DNA from 2 places in the Ruania suaedae genome. Region 1 is predicted to be linked to the other one. Evidence: riboswitches for the same ligand, from Rfam matches in the RefSeq annotation. Region 1 holds a riboswitch; the other holds the start of a gene.
The links. Region 1 has a riboswitch for FMN ahead of LQF12_RS08235 (ABC transporter permease). Riboswitches for the same ligand answer to the same signal wherever they lie in the genome.
Positions count from the first base shown of each region.

Region 2: it holds a riboswitch for FMN, as region 1 does, so the genes downstream of both, ribD (bifunctional diaminohydroxyphosphoribosylaminopyrimidine deaminase/5-amino-6-(5-phosphoribosylamino)uracil reductase RibD) here and LQF12_RS08235 (ABC transporter permease) in region 1, are expected to answer to the same signal.

Region 1 is NZ_CP088018.1:1,767,337-1,774,417, reverse strand. It holds gene fmt (methionyl-tRNA formyltransferase) at 1-264, shown strand, start outside; gene LQF12_RS08245 (RsmB/NOP family class I SAM-dependent RNA methyltransferase) at 261-1,721, shown strand; gene rpe (ribulose-phosphate 3-epimerase) at 1,745-2,416, shown strand; FMN riboswitch at 2,458-2,581, shown strand; gene LQF12_RS08235 (ABC transporter permease) at 2,666-3,445, shown strand; gene LQF12_RS08230 (ABC transporter substrate-binding protein) at 3,439-4,440, shown strand; gene LQF12_RS08225 (phosphoribosyl-ATP diphosphatase) at 4,451-4,714, shown strand; gene hisG (ATP phosphoribosyltransferase) at 4,767-5,615, shown strand; gene LQF12_RS08215 (PH domain-containing protein) at 5,621-6,094, shown strand; gene LQF12_RS08210 (DUF3866 family protein) at 6,023-7,081, opposite strand, start outside.
Region 2 is NZ_CP088018.1:759,903-766,983, reverse strand. It holds gene LQF12_RS03510 (VOC family protein) at 1-9, shown strand, start outside; gene ribH (6,7-dimethyl-8-ribityllumazine synthase) at 25-510, opposite strand; gene ribB (3,4-dihydroxy-2-butanone-4-phosphate synthase) at 507-1,775, opposite strand; gene LQF12_RS03495 (riboflavin synthase) at 1,768-2,421, opposite strand; gene ribD (bifunctional diaminohydroxyphosphoribosylaminopyrimidine deaminase/5-amino-6-(5-phosphoribosylamino)uracil reductase RibD) at 2,479-3,570, opposite strand; FMN riboswitch at 3,671-3,801, opposite strand; gene LQF12_RS03485 (exo-rhamnogalacturonan lyase family protein) at 3,867-6,512, opposite strand; gene LQF12_RS03480 (DUF1961 family protein) at 6,509-7,081, opposite strand, start outside.

The DNA of each region.
Region 1 (7,081 bases):
CCCGCCCCCGGTGCCTGGACCACCCGAGCCGGCCAGCGGGTCAAGCTCGGGCCTGTCCGGCCCATCGATGACACCGGCACCCCCGGGCTGGCGCCGGGGCAGCTGTCCGTCACCTCCGACGGCCTCCTCGTCGGGACCGGGACCTCTCCCGTGCGGCTCGACCGGATCGCCCCGCCCGGCAAGTCCTGGATGTCAGCCGCCGACTGGGCGCGCGGTGCCAGACTCGGCGAGGACGACGCGTTCGAGTCGGAGGAGGCGCGATGAGCGAGGACCGCCGCGGCCGACCCAGCACCGGCCGGCCGAACGGCTCCCGGGCGCGGACCGAGCGCAGGCCCCAGGATCGCGCCAAGACCGCCGATCCGGCCCGCCGGGCCTCCTACGACACGCTGCGCATCGTCGAGGACTCCGACGCCTACGCCAACCTCACGCTGCCCCCGATGCTGCGCGAGCGTCACATCACCGGCCGCGACGCCGGTTTCGCCACCGAGCTGACCTACGGCACGCTGCGCTACCGCGGCCGCTACGACGCGATCATCGACACGGTCGTCGACCGCCCGCTCGACCGGCTCGACCCGCCCGTGCTCGACGTCCTCCGGCTCGGCGCCCACCAGCTGCTCGCCATGCGGGTGCCCGACCACGCGGCCGTCTCGGCCACCGTCGGCCTGGCCCGCGCGACCGTCGGCGCCGGATCAGCACAGTTCGTCAACGCGATCCTGCGGCGGATCGCCGAACGTCCGCTCGCGCAGTGGCTGGACATCATCGCCGCCGAGCAGCCCGACGAGACGGCCCGCCTGGCCCTCACGACCTCCCACCCCGCCTGGATCGTCCGGTCGTTGCGGCAGAGTCTGTCCGCCACCCCCGACGGCGCCACGGACCTACCCGCGTTGCTCGAGGCCGACAACACCGCACCGGCCGTCACCCTGGTGCTGCGGCCCGGGCTGGCCACCGATGCCGACGCCCCCGAGACCCGGCCGACCCGCTGGGCGCCGACCGCGCGCTCCCTCGAGCACGGGGACCCGGGCGCACTGACGGCGGTGCGTGAGTCCCGGATCGGGGTCCAGGACGAGGGCAGCCAGCTGGTGACCCTCGTGGCCGCCGCCGCGCCCGTCGAAGGAGAGGACTCCCGCTGGCTCGACCTGTGCGCCGGCCCCGGTGGCAAGGCCGCCCTGCTGGGCGCCCTGCTCGCCGAACGCGCCCCCGACGGCGAGCTGCTCGCCAACGAGATCTCGGCCCACCGGGCCCGCCTGGTCGAACAGTCCATGACGGCGGTCCGCCGGGTCCTTCCCGGACTGAGCGTGCGTACCGGGGACGGGCGCGAGCTGGGCGAGGAGCACCCCGGCGGCTTCGACCGGGTCCTCGTGGATGCCCCCTGCACCGGGCTAGGCGCGCTGCGGCGCCGACCGGAGTCACGGTGGCGCCGGAGCCTCTCCGACCTGGCCACGCTGGGCCCCCTGCAGCGCGAACTGCTGACCTCCGCGCTCGCCGCGACCCGGCCCGGGGGAGTGGTGGCCTATGTCACGTGCTCACCGCACCTGGCCGAGACCCAGACGGTGGTGACGGACGTGCTCAAGCGCGCCGAGCACGCCGAGGTCCTCGACGCGGTCGCGATCACCGAGCAACTCGTCGGCGCCCCCGTTCCCGGCCAGCAGGGCCACTATCTACAGCTGTGGCCCCACCGCCACGGCACCGATGCGATGTTCCTCGCGCTCATCCGCCGATGACGCCCGGCGATACGCTGGCGGACATGGACGTTCCCATCCTGATCTCACCCAGCGTGCTCAACGCGGACCTGGCCGACCTCACCCGCGAGATCGGCCGCATCTCCAGCGCCGACTACGTGCACCTGGACGTGATGGACAACCATTTCGTACCGAACATGACCTTCGGGCTACCGGTGGTGGAGCGTGTGCTGGCCACCACCGATGTTCCCGCAGACGTGCACCTGATGATCGACGCCCCCGACACCTGGGCCCCCGCCTTCGCCGAGGCGGGCGCGGCGTCGGTGACCTTCCACGCCGAGGCCGCGACCGCGCCGGTACGCCTCGCTCGCGAGCTGCGTGCCCAGGGCGCCCGGGCGGGTCTGGCGCTACGGCCGGCCACCGGCATCGAGAGCTATCTCGACCTGCTGCCCGAGTTCGACATGGTGCTGGTGATGACCGTCGAGCCCGGATTCGGCGGGCAGTCCTTCATCACCGGCACGCTGCCGAAGATCCGCCGCACCCGTGACGCGATCACCCGCTCAGGAGCCGACGTATGGATCCAGGTCGACGGCGGAGTCTCGCGCGAGACCATCGGTGCGGCCGCCGAGGCCGGGGCGAACATCTTCGTGGCCGGCTCGGCCGTCTACTCCGCCGAGGACCCCGTCGAGGAGATCGCGGCGCTGCGCGAGGCCGCCACGGCAGCGTTCCGCCCCTGAACGTCCACCCGGTCGCCTGTGCCAGAATAGGACCAGAGACCAACGTGCTCCGGGGTCGGTGAAAGTCCGAGCCGGCGGTGACAGTCCGCGACCCGATCGCAAGATCGGTTGACCTGGTGGAACTCCGGGACCGACGGTGAAAGTCCGGATGGGAGGAAGCACGCGGTGTCATGACACATGACGCCGTCGGTCGACGCGCGCCGCGCACGTCGTCCACCCCGGGTATGGCTGGGGAGAGGACGAGTCGCCGTGGCACGCAGGATGACGCAGTCGCGACCGGCTGACGCCGCCGACCTGGTCGGATCCTCCGTCTTCGCCCCGTTGGTCCTCGGGGCGGCCGGCCTGCTGCTGTGGCAGCTCCTCGCCGTGCTGACGCCCACCCGCGTGCTACCCGCACCGAGCGCCCTGGCGGTACGCCTGGTCGCCGAGATCGCAGACGGCGACATCATCGGCTACGCCGCGACCACCGCCACCGAGAGCCTGCTCGGCGGGCTGATCGGCCTCGCCGTCGCCCTGCCGCTGGGTTACCTGCTGGCCCGGTCGCGACTGGCCTCCGCCGCGCTCGGCCCCTATCTGGCCGCCACGCAGGCGATCCCCGCCGTCGCGCTCGCCCCGTTGATCGTGCTGTGGTTCGGCTACGGCCTGCTGCCGGTGGCGCTGCTGTGCGCGCTCCTCGTCTTCTTCCCGATCGTGGTCAACACCACCCTCGGCCTGACCACGCTGGACGAGGAGATCCTCGGTGCGGCCCGTCTCGACGGTGCCGGACGATGGCGCCTGCTCGCCCACATCGAGGCACCGCTCGCGCTGCCGGCAGTGCTCGCCGGCGTCCGCAACGGGTTCGTCCTGTCGATCACGGGCGCCGTGGTGGGCGAGTTCGTCATGGGCGGCCAGGGACTGGGCCTGCTGCTCTCGATCTACCGTGACCGCTCCGACACCGTCGGCATGTTCACGACCCTGCTCGTCCTGGCCGCCGGTGCGGTCGGTTTCTACGTGCTCGTCCGAGCCTGGGAGAGAAAGGTCAGATGGTGAAGATCCACCGCAGCCTGCCGGCTGCCCTCGCCCTCGTCGCCGCCGCGCTGGCGGCCTGTGCGCCGCCCGAGGAGGCGGGGGACGCCCCGGCCGACGCGGAGCTGACGATCGGGCTCACCTACGTGCCCAATGTGCAGTTCGCCCCCTTCTACCTCGCCGCGCAGCGGGGCTACTTCGACGAGGCCGGCGTCGACGTCACGCTGCGCCACCACGGGGAGTCCGAGGACCTGTTCGGCGCGCTCTCCGACGGCACCGAGGACGTCGTGGTGGCCGGCGGGGACGAGATGATGCAGGCGCGCGACTCCGGCATCCCGGTGGTGAGCATCGCAACGCTGTACGAGACCTACCCCGTCGCGCTGATCGTGCCGGACGACTCCGACCTCACCGCACCGGCCGACCTGGACGGGCGCACCGTCGGGGTGCCCGGACCCTTCGGTGAGACCTGGTTCGGGCTGCTCGCGATGCTCGACCAGGCCGGCCTGAGCCAGGAGGACGTGCAGATCGAGTACATCGGCTTCACCCAGCAGAGTGCTCTCTCCGAAGGGCACGTCGACGCCGTGATGGGCTACCGGAACAACGACGTCCCGCAGTTCGCCGCCACCGGCCTGGACGTGCGCGCCGTGGAGCTGGGGGAGGTGCCGCTGGTCGGCATCGGCATGGGAACCACCGACGCCCTCACCCAGGAGCAGCCCGAGGCGCTACGCGCGGCCGTCGAGGCGGTCGGGCGCGCCCTCGAGGACATCGCCGCCGACCCGCAGGCCGGCGTGGACGCCGCCATCGAGGAGATCCCCGGCACCGTCGACGCGGAGCAGGAGGCCATCATGTCCGCCACCATGGCGGCCACGGTGCCGCTCTACGGCAGCACCGGACCCGGGTGGGGGGTCCATCGCGGGCCCTGGGCGGAGATGTCGGAGTTCCTGGCCGGGGTCGAGCTGACCTCCGCCCCGGTGCCGCCCGGGGAGGCCTATACCGACGCCTTCGCCGAAGACCAGTAGGCTCTGCGGCGTGAAAACCTTCGACGACCTCTTCGCCGAGCTCCAGCACAAGGCCCGGACCCGCCCGGAGGGTTCGGGCACCGTCGCAGAGCTGGACGCCGGCGTCCATGCCATCGGCAAGAAGATCGTCGAGGAGGCCGCCGAGGTGTGGATGGCGGCCGAGTACCAGAGCGAGGCGGAGACGGCCGAGGAGATCTCCCAGCTCCTCTACCACCTGCAGGTGATGATGCTCGCCCGGGGCCTGACGCCCGAGGACGTCTACGAGCACCTGTGAGCACCGGAACCACGCGCCAGACCCCCGCCACCACGTGAGAAGAAGGACCCCCGTGCTCAGAATCGCCGTGCCCAACAAGGGCTCCCTGTCCGAGCCCGCCAGCCAGATGCTGCGCGAGGCCGGATACCGTCAGCGCCGGGACGGCCGCGAGCTGGTGCTGCCCGACGAGGAGAACGACGTCGAGTTCTTCTTCCTGCGCCCCCGCGACATCGCCGTCTACGTCGGCGAGGGCGTCGTCGACGCCGGCATCACCGGCCGCGACCTGCTGCTCGACTCCGGCGTCCGGGCCATCGAACACCGAGCTCTGAACTTCGCCGGCTCCACCTTCCGCTTCGCAGGGCCGCCCGAGCAGGTGCAGACCCTCGCCGACATCGACGGCAAGCGGGTGGCCACCAGCTATGCGCACCTGGTCGGCACCTACCTGCGCGAGCGCGGTATCACCGCCCATGTCGTCCGCCTCGACGGCGCGATCGAGTCGACCGTGCGCCTGGGGGTCGCCGACGTGGTGGCCGACGTGGTGGAGACCGGCGGCACCCTGCGTGCGGCGGGTCTGCACGTCTTCGGCGAGCCGATCCTGCGTTCGGAGGCCGTGCTCATCCGCCCCGATGACGGCGAAGAGCCGAAGCCGGGGCTGGCCACACTGGACCGCCGGCTGCACGGGGTGCTGGTCGCCCGTCAGTACGTCCTGATGGACTACGACTGCCCGGTCGACCGGGTGGAGGCCTGCGTGGCCATCACCCCGGGACTGGAGTCACCCACGGTCTCGCCGCTGCACGACGACAAGTGGAAGGCGGTGCGTGCGATGGTCCCGCGCAACCAGACGAACCCGATCATGGACGAGCTGTACGAGCTGGGGGCACGCGCCATCATCGTCACCGGCATCCACGCCAGCCGGCTGTAGCGAGCATGAGCGAGCGCGAAGGAGCGGAGGACCTGTACGCGCCCTTCCGCCCTCGTGCCACCCGGTGGGTGAGCCTCGGCATCATCGTCTGGGTGCTCGGCGGATACCTCGTCTTCGTGGTGCTGACCGTTCGCCTGCCCGGCTCCCAGCTCCTGCTCCACCTGACGGCGGGCGTGCTGGCCGCCGCGGTGGCCCTGTTCCTGTGGCTACACGCCAGCGTGGCTGCCATCCCCGACCAGCAGGGCCTGCTCGTGCGCAACGTCCTGCGGCGTCAGCGCCTCGCCTGGGAGCAGATCGTCTCGGTCCGTTTCGGTGAGCGTGACTGGGTACAGCTCGATCTCACCGACGGCACCGTGCTCGCGGTGATGGCGATCCAGCGCGTCGACGGCGAGCATGCGCGCGTGGCCTCACGCCGGCTCGCCGCGCTGGTCGCCCGCCATGAGCCTGGTGGCATGGACGCCCGCGACGGCAGCCGCTAGGAACGCACCCGGATCCTCCTCGAGTCCGCGCCCCATGGTGGACAGGCGCACCGGTGCGCCGGCCAGCGCCTCGTGCAGCCCGTCCGTTCCGACCGGCACCAGCCGGTGCCGCGCGGCCAGCTCGCTCGCGTGCTGCTGCACGAGGTCTCCGAGGGCCGCGAGCGGGCCCACCAGCTCGGGCACGGCCACGTCGCAGGGGTGCATCGCGACGCGACCGTAGGCGGTGAGGCTGTGGTGGGACACCCCCCGGTGCCGCTCCCGCGGGTCGGTGCCGGAGACCCGCAGGCTCGCGACCGGACGCCCGCCGAGCACTCCGGCGGCGTTGATCGCCTCACCGGCGCTGACACCGGAGAACCCCCAGCGGGTGCCCGTCCCGAGGTTCCCGGGGCCCTGCGCCACGACGACCAGATCGGCCCCGACAACCAGTCGCGCCGCCAGTAGCCCCGAGTGCACGGTCACCGCCTCCAGATCACCGCCGAACGCCTGCCCGACGGTGATGGTGGCGGCCAGCCACTCCTGCTCGCGCAACGACGCCACGGTGCGCGAGAACCAGGCCGGCAGCGCACCGCCGTCGGTCATGACATAGGCCACCCGCGGCGGGCGCAGGCCCGCGCGGAGGGCCTCGTGGCGTGCGCCCGCCACGATCGCCGGCAGCGCCGAGTGCAGGTCGGCCACGACGACGGGCAGCGCGCCCAGGTCATCGGCGTCGGCCAGCAGCGCGTGGCTGCGGGCCTCCTGCTCGTCCGCTCCCAGCACCAGCGCCTGCATCGGGGTGTAACGGGCCTTGACCAGATGCCCGGGCCGGATCGGGGGATCGGAGGGCAGGTCGTCGGGGCACGCCACGACGAAGGCATAGCCCCCGGTGCCCAGCCCCCTGGCCAGGGCACCGGTCGCGAGCAGCACCCTCGTCCCCACGCCCGGGTCGCCGACCAGCTCCGGATAGGCAAGGGCGCGCACGAGCCTGCCGGCCTCACCGACCGGCTCGCT
Region 2 (7,081 bases), 1.0 Mb from region 1:
AGCACCTGACCGGCCACCACCGGCTCACACCCCGGCGCCGGCGAGCGCGACCGCGGTACTGAGTGCCGCCACCGTCGCCTCGTAACCGACATCCTGCCGCGAGCCGGGCAGGCCGGCACGGTCGCGCGCCTGCTCCACGCCGGTGCAGGTCAGCACGCCGAACCCGACCGGGACGCCGGTGCTCGTGGCCACCTGCGTGAGCCCCGACGTCACGCCCTGGCAGACGTACTCGAAGTGCGCGGTCGTCCCCTGCAGGACCATCCCGAGGGCCACCACGGCATCGAAACCGCCACGCGCCAGCCGGCCGGCGGCCACGGGCAGCTCGAAGCTGCCCGGCACCCGCACCACCTGCGGCTCGTCGATGCCGGCCTCCGCGAGCGCCCGGAGCGCCCCGGTGAGCAGGCCGGTGGTGATCTCCTCGTGCCAGCAGGCAGCCACGACGGCGACCCGCAGGTGGGGTACGTGCGGCACCTGGACCTGAGGTCCGGCGTGCGGGGCGGGGGTGCTCATGCGGTGGTCCTCTCGTGGGGGGTGGGCCGGCTCGGCAGCCAGGGCAGCACGTGCCCCATCCGCTCGGCCTTGGTGCGCAGGTAGGGAAGGTTGTCCGCGCCGACCGGCGCCGGTGCGGGCACGTGCGCGCTGACGTGTACCCCGCCGAGCGCCAGGGCTGCCGACTTGGCCGGGTTGTTCGACTGCAGGCGGACCGTCCGGGCGCCGACGTCAAGCAGGATGGCGGCGGCAGCGCCGTAGTCGCGGGCGTCGGCGGGCAGGCCCTGCTCCAGGTTCGCCTCGACGGTGTCGCGCCCCTGCTCCTGCAGGGCGTAGGCGCGGATCTTCGCGCTCAGCCCGGTGCCACGGCCCTCATGGCCGCGCAGGTACACGACGGCGCCGCGCCCGGAGGCGGCGATCGCCGCCAGCGCGTCCTCGAGCTGGGGCCCGCAGTCGCAGCGCAGCGAGCCGAACGCCTCGCCGGTCAGGCACTCCGAGTGCACCCGCACGAGCACGTCCCCGGCGCCGTCGAACCGGTCGCCGGGCCCGAGGCCGCGGCACAGTGCCACGTGCTCGATACCCGAGACGTCGGTGAACACGATCGAGCGGAACGGCCCGTGCGCCGTGGGGAGGGTCGCCGTCGCGGACCGGTGCACGCCGGACCGGGCGGGCGCCGGAGCGCCACCGGACCGGCAGCGATGGGCGACGAGCTCGGCCACGCTGACCACGGGCAGGTCGTGAGCCGCGGCCAGGGCGCGCAGCTCCTCGCCGCGGGCGGGGACGCCGTCGGGGGTGAGGATCTCGCAGATGACGGCGGCGGGCGCGCGCCCGGCGAGCCGGGCCAGGTCCACACCGGCCTCGGTGTGCCCGATCCGGCCCAGCACACCGTCGGGGTGGGCAAGGAGCGGGAAGACGTGCCCGGGCCGGGCCAGATCGCCGGGCCGGGTGGCCGGATCGGTGAGCAGCGCGATGGTACGGGCGCGGTCGGCGGCGCTGATGCCGGTGGTGATGCCCGCGGCGGCGTCCACGGAGACCGTGAAGGCCGTCCCGTGCGCCTCGGTGTTGCGCCGGACCATCGGCGCCAGCTCCAGCCGATCGGCGATCTCCCCGGCGACCGGTGCGCAGATGAGCCCGCGCCCGTGTGTGGCCATAAACGCGACGATCTGGGGGGTGATGGTCTCGGCGGCGGCCACCAGATCGCCCTCGTCCTCCCGGTCGGCGTCGTCGGTGACGATCACCATCCGGCCGGCGGCGATCGCGGCGATCGCGTCCTCCACCTCACGCACGGGCGGTCTCCCCGGCGGCGAGGAGGCGCTCGACCTGCTTGGCGAGCACGTCGACCTCGACGTTCACCCGGTCGGGCGGGGTGCGCCGTCCGAGCGTGGTGGCCTCGAGGGTGGCGGGGATGAGACCGATCGTCACCTCGCATCCCTCGGCGGTGTCGGTGAGCTCGGCGACCGTGAGGGAGACGCCGTCGATCGTGATCGATCCCTGAGCCACCACGTAGCGCGCCAGGTGGGCGGGCACGGCGACGGTCAGCCGGTCGGCCAGCTCGCCGCTGGTGCGCCCCACCACCGCCGCGACGGCGTCGATGTGCCCGGTGACCACGTGACCGCCGAAGCGCCCGTTCGCCGCGAGCGCCGGCTCGAGGTTGACCCGGTCCCCGGGTTCGCGCCGCCCGATCGTGGTCCGGTCCAGCGTGGCGGGCATGAGATCGGCCGTGAACTCCACGACGGCGCCGCCTCCGCCCTCACCCCCGGCGCCTTCCACCGTGGTCACGGTGGTGACCGTGACGCAGACACCGTCGACGGCGATGGAGTCACCCGGGGCGACGTCCCGCGGCAGCCTGCCCCGGACGCGGAGCCGGGCCCCGCCCGGGGCGGTCTCGAGCGCGGTGACGGTCGCGAGATCGGTGACGATTCCGGTGAACATGGTCTCTCCTTGCAGGGGTGGACGGCACGACGAGTGGTGGCGCGGCCGGAGAGCCGCTCACGGTTCCGTTCGGCGGACGGGGCGGGCGATGAGCCGGAGGTCGGCTCCCAGGGTGGTGACCTCGACCGGCTCGAGACGGTGGGCGCCCGCAAGGGTGCTCACGCCCGCATCGGCGAGTGCCGCCGCGCCGGCGCCGAGCAGGGCAGGGGCGAGATAGGCGACCACGCGATCGACCAGACCGGCGGCGAAGAACGAGCCGGCCAGGCGCGGGCCACCCTCGAGCAGCACCGACCTGACGTCACGCTCGTACAGGATGGCGAGCACCTCGTGCAGATCGGTCACGCCCAGCACCAGGGTGGGGGCGGCGTCGTCGAGGATGCGCGAGTCCGCAGCGGTGGTGCCGCGGGGGTCGAGGACCACCCGGAGCGGCTGGCGCCCGTCCGGCGGCGCCGGCCGCACGGTCAGCTGCGGATCGTCGGCGCGCTGGGTCCCCGCCCCGATGAGCACTGCGTCGGCCTCGTCACGCAGCCGGTGGACGTCGGCACGAGCCTGCTCACCGGTGATCCACCGGCTGCTGCCGTCGGCGGCCGCGGACCGCCCGTCGAGGGTGGCGGCAAACTTCCAGGTGACGTGCGGGCGGCCGGTGCGCTGCGCCGTCGACCAGGGTTCGAGCACGAGCGTGGCCGCCCGGGCCTGCGCGTCCGGCACCAGCGCACTGCCGGGGCCGTGCACCTCGACGCCATAGTGGCGCAGGACGTCGGCCCCGCCGCCGTGCAGGGGGTCCTCGAGCGCGTAGACCACGCGGGAGACCCCGGCCTCGAGCAGCGCCTCGGTGCAGGGGCCCGTCCGCCCGGTGTGCGGGCAGGGTTCGAGGGTGACCACGGCGGTGCAGCCGCCCAGGAACCCCTCCGGCGCCTCGTCGGGTGCGAAGACCCGTTCCGCGGCGTCGGCGATCGCGGCGACCTCGGCGTGCGGGCCGCCGGGGCGCTGATGCCACCCCTCGCCCACGGTGTGACCCTCGATGTCGAGGATCACGCACCCGACGGCGGGGTTCGGGCTGACCCGGCCCAGTCCGCGGGCGCTCAGCTCGATGGCGTGATCGAGGGCGTCGACGACCAGGTCGTGGTCGCGATCACGCGGAAGGGACATGGCCACCTGGGTCCTCCTGCGCTAGGGCGCAGCCCGGGGCCGGCGACGACGAACGGCACCTCGCCACCGGCACGAGCCGACGGGAGACGCCGACCGTCGCGCGCGCACTTCCTCCCATCCGGACTTTCACCGTCGGTCCAGGAATCTCACCTGGTCAACCGGCCGCTGGCTGCGGCCGGGTCGCGGACTGTTACCGCCGGTTCGGAATTACACCGACCCCGGAGTGCGCGAACTTCAGTTCGACGCCGCCAGTCTTGCACACCGCTCCGGCATCGTCTGCGCCTTCGTGGCCGATCTCACTCCGGCAGGTGGTCCCCGATCAGCGCCAGGCACTGCATCGTCGCCAGGCTCCCCTGGGCGGCGTCGTTGGTCCACAGCGTCGGGGCATCGTCGACCGGGGCGGGCACGTACGGCGGCAGCGTCTGCGTGGACACGAAGTCACCCCGCATCCGCTCACCGCCCACGAAGAACGCCCGCCACGCCCGCTCCGCCAGGTCCGGGCGGCCGAGCCGGTTCGCGGCGTAGGCGAGCACCCGCGCATGCGGCTGCTCGAACGGCGCTCCCCCGTGCTCGGAGCCCAGCTCGGCCACCTGCTCCTCGGCGCTGCCGAGGTAGAGGCGGCAGTACTGCAGCCAGGCGTCGCGGAACCCGGGGGCATCGTCCTCGGGCACCAGGTCCACCAGTTCGCTGCACACCTCGACCAGGCCGAACATGATCGACAGGTGCGAGGCGCCCACCCGCTCACGCGAGGTGTCGAAGCGCCCGGTGTCCAGGTCGTAGAGCGCCTCACCGGTGAAGAAGCCGTACCTGAGCGCCCCGATGTCGGCCATCGTGCCGAGCAGCCGGTCCCGGGAACGGGGGTTCCCGGTGATCTCCCAGTCGGCGAGCCAGGTCGCCGCGAGCGCACTCCAGTCCGTTCCCAGGCCCACCCCGACGGCGTTGCGCTGCGGGGCGTAGGTGGCCGCGTCCGGGCGGACCTTGCGCACCGGGTCCAGGCCGAGGAAGGTCTCGTCGCTCTCGCGCAGCTCGAGCATCAGGTCCCGGGTGTGCTCGTCGGCGGTCAGGAAGTAGTGGTGGCGCCGGTAGGCCGGCGTGGAGATGCGCAGCTGCTTGGCGCTGCACCCCCAGTGCTGGACGTTGTGCCGGGTACCCAGGCCCTTCCACTGCCCGGCGTGGTAGACGTCGACGTCTCCGGTGTGCCGGGTGAGCCGCTCGGCCAGCCGGAACACGTCGGCCCGGCCGGTCCGCAGGAAGGACGTCCACAACCACAGGTCCGGGGAGAGCTCGGAGTTGTCCCAGGCGTAGCCGCCGACGTCGTAACGCCACGTGTGCCGGTCGGCGTCGTAGGAGTGCATGAGGTCGCCGTAGTTCCAGAAGCCGTACCAGGAGCGCTGGTCGATCTGCCCGACGTAGAAATCCAGCAGCGCCGTCAGCCTGTCCTCCAGCCGGGCGCGCGCGGGGGTGCTGCGCTCGGGCAGGTCCCAGTCACCGAACACCCCGGCGGCGTGCAGCACCTGCGGGGTGGGAGCGAGCCGGGGCGCCTGCACGGTGTGCCGCACCTGCGCCGCGAGCTGCTCCACAGCCGGCGTGGCGGCGTAGCCGACGAGGTCCAGCTCGTGCGTGCGCGCGATCCCGTGCGCATCGCCGAAGCCCGGCTCGTAGTCCTCGTAGGTGATGTCGAGGGCGTCGAGCTGCTGCTCGTAGGTCTCCTGGCCGAGGCCGTCGTGATAGAAGCGCAGGTCCATCGGTTCGGCGTCCGGCGACCACAGCCACATCGTCAGCGAGCCGGCCGCATCCGGCCCGGCAGCGGCGGCGCCGGCGATGTCGATCCCGGTCGGGTGGGACTGCCAGAACCCGGTCAGCCCCATGCCGAGCCCGCCGGAGGTGTCGCCGAGGTAGCCGAATCCGTCCGACCGGGTGCCCTCGGTCACCCCGATCCATGCGTGCCCGGGCTGGGTGCGTTTGCGGATGGTGAAGCCGTTGGCGCTGTGCTGGCGCAGCTGCCAGGCATCCCAGGTGGGGATCCAGCGCGCGAGGCGCGCGACGTCCTGGTCCCAGGTCTCCGGCGACGGCGTGGGCTCGCCCGCCAGCTGCGCCTGACGCACCGCAGCGCCCGGGTCCCGTCGCAGGCCCGTCAGGCCGCGCACGGCCTCCCGGAGCAGCCCGCCGCCGGCGCCGGCCAGGCGCACGTGCCGGTCGTGCGGCTCGGCGCGCAGCGGGACGTCGAAGCGGATCCCGAGCGAGGACAGGAAGTCGGCGTCAGCGTCGCCGTCCCAGACGAAGGAGTGCACCAGGCGCAGCCGGGGCGAGCCGGCCACCGCCACCAGCCGCACCGTGAACGGCAGCCACCGGCGGCCGCCGTCGGTGTGGTGGCGGCCCTCGAGCCGGACCACGGCCCGCACGGGTCCGGACTGCTCGACCTCGACCCGTTCGACGTGGCCGATCCCGTGGTCGCGCGAGCCGTGGTCCGGATCGGGTCGTCCCTGCACGCTCGAGATCAGCACCCCGCCGCGGGCCACCTCCCGACCCTCGACCTCGAGGGACTCCACCAGCACCGGCCCGCTCGGCGACAGCCGCACGACCATCGCACCGGTGTCGATCGTGACGCCTCCGGAGGTCTCGCTGACGCGCACGGTTGCCGACGGCGGCGGCGCGGGGGCCTCCGAGCGCAGCCGGTAGGAGCTGCTGGGCTCATCGGTGGCGCCGAGGGCGATGCCGGTCCACTTGACGCTGCCGTCCGGCCAGGTGGCCAGCGGCCACAGCTGCGCCGGCACCGGGGCACCGCCGGCGTCGACCACGCCCAGCGCCGCGAAGTCGAGCGTGCCGGCGCCGCCCCCGACGGCTCCACGCGGGAGCGGGGCGCCCAGGGTCGCCCCCGCCGGCAGGCCGGCCGGGGTCTCGTCGTCGATCCAGCGCAGCGGGACATCGATCGTGGTCATCATGACAGCGGGGTCACCTCGAGGTTGCGGTAGTGGGCGATGAGCGGGGACATCTGGCGCAGGCCGATCCGGCCGCCGCCGAGCGGGGCGCCGGTGGCGGGGTCGTCGTCGGTCCAGCGGAACAGCTCGAGCTCGTCGACGGCGAAGGAGACGTGCGGGCCGCGTTTGACCACCCGGATCCGGTAGTGACCGTCGGCGTCCTCGGGCCCCGGAAGCGGGTCGGCGCCCTGGGCGACGAGGTGGAAGCCGGGGCTCTTGCGCAGGTTGCAGGTGCGCAGGCGCCGCTCGGTGGCCCACTTCCGGCGCAGGTAGGACACGTGCAGCGTGGCGATGTCACCGGAGTGGTACTGGGGATAGAAGCCGGTGCGCTCGGCCAGCGCGGGATCGAAGAGGTCCTCTCCCCGTGCGCCGGTGGCGGCGAAGAACAGCATCGCCAGCCCGGCGCCGGCCAGTGGCCGGAACTCCCAGGTGATCTCCACGTCGGGTCCGAAGATCTCCGGGCACCAGTAGGTGACGTGGGCGTGGTCGCCCCGCCCCCCGGCCTCCAGGGAGGCCTCGTCGGCGGTGCTGAA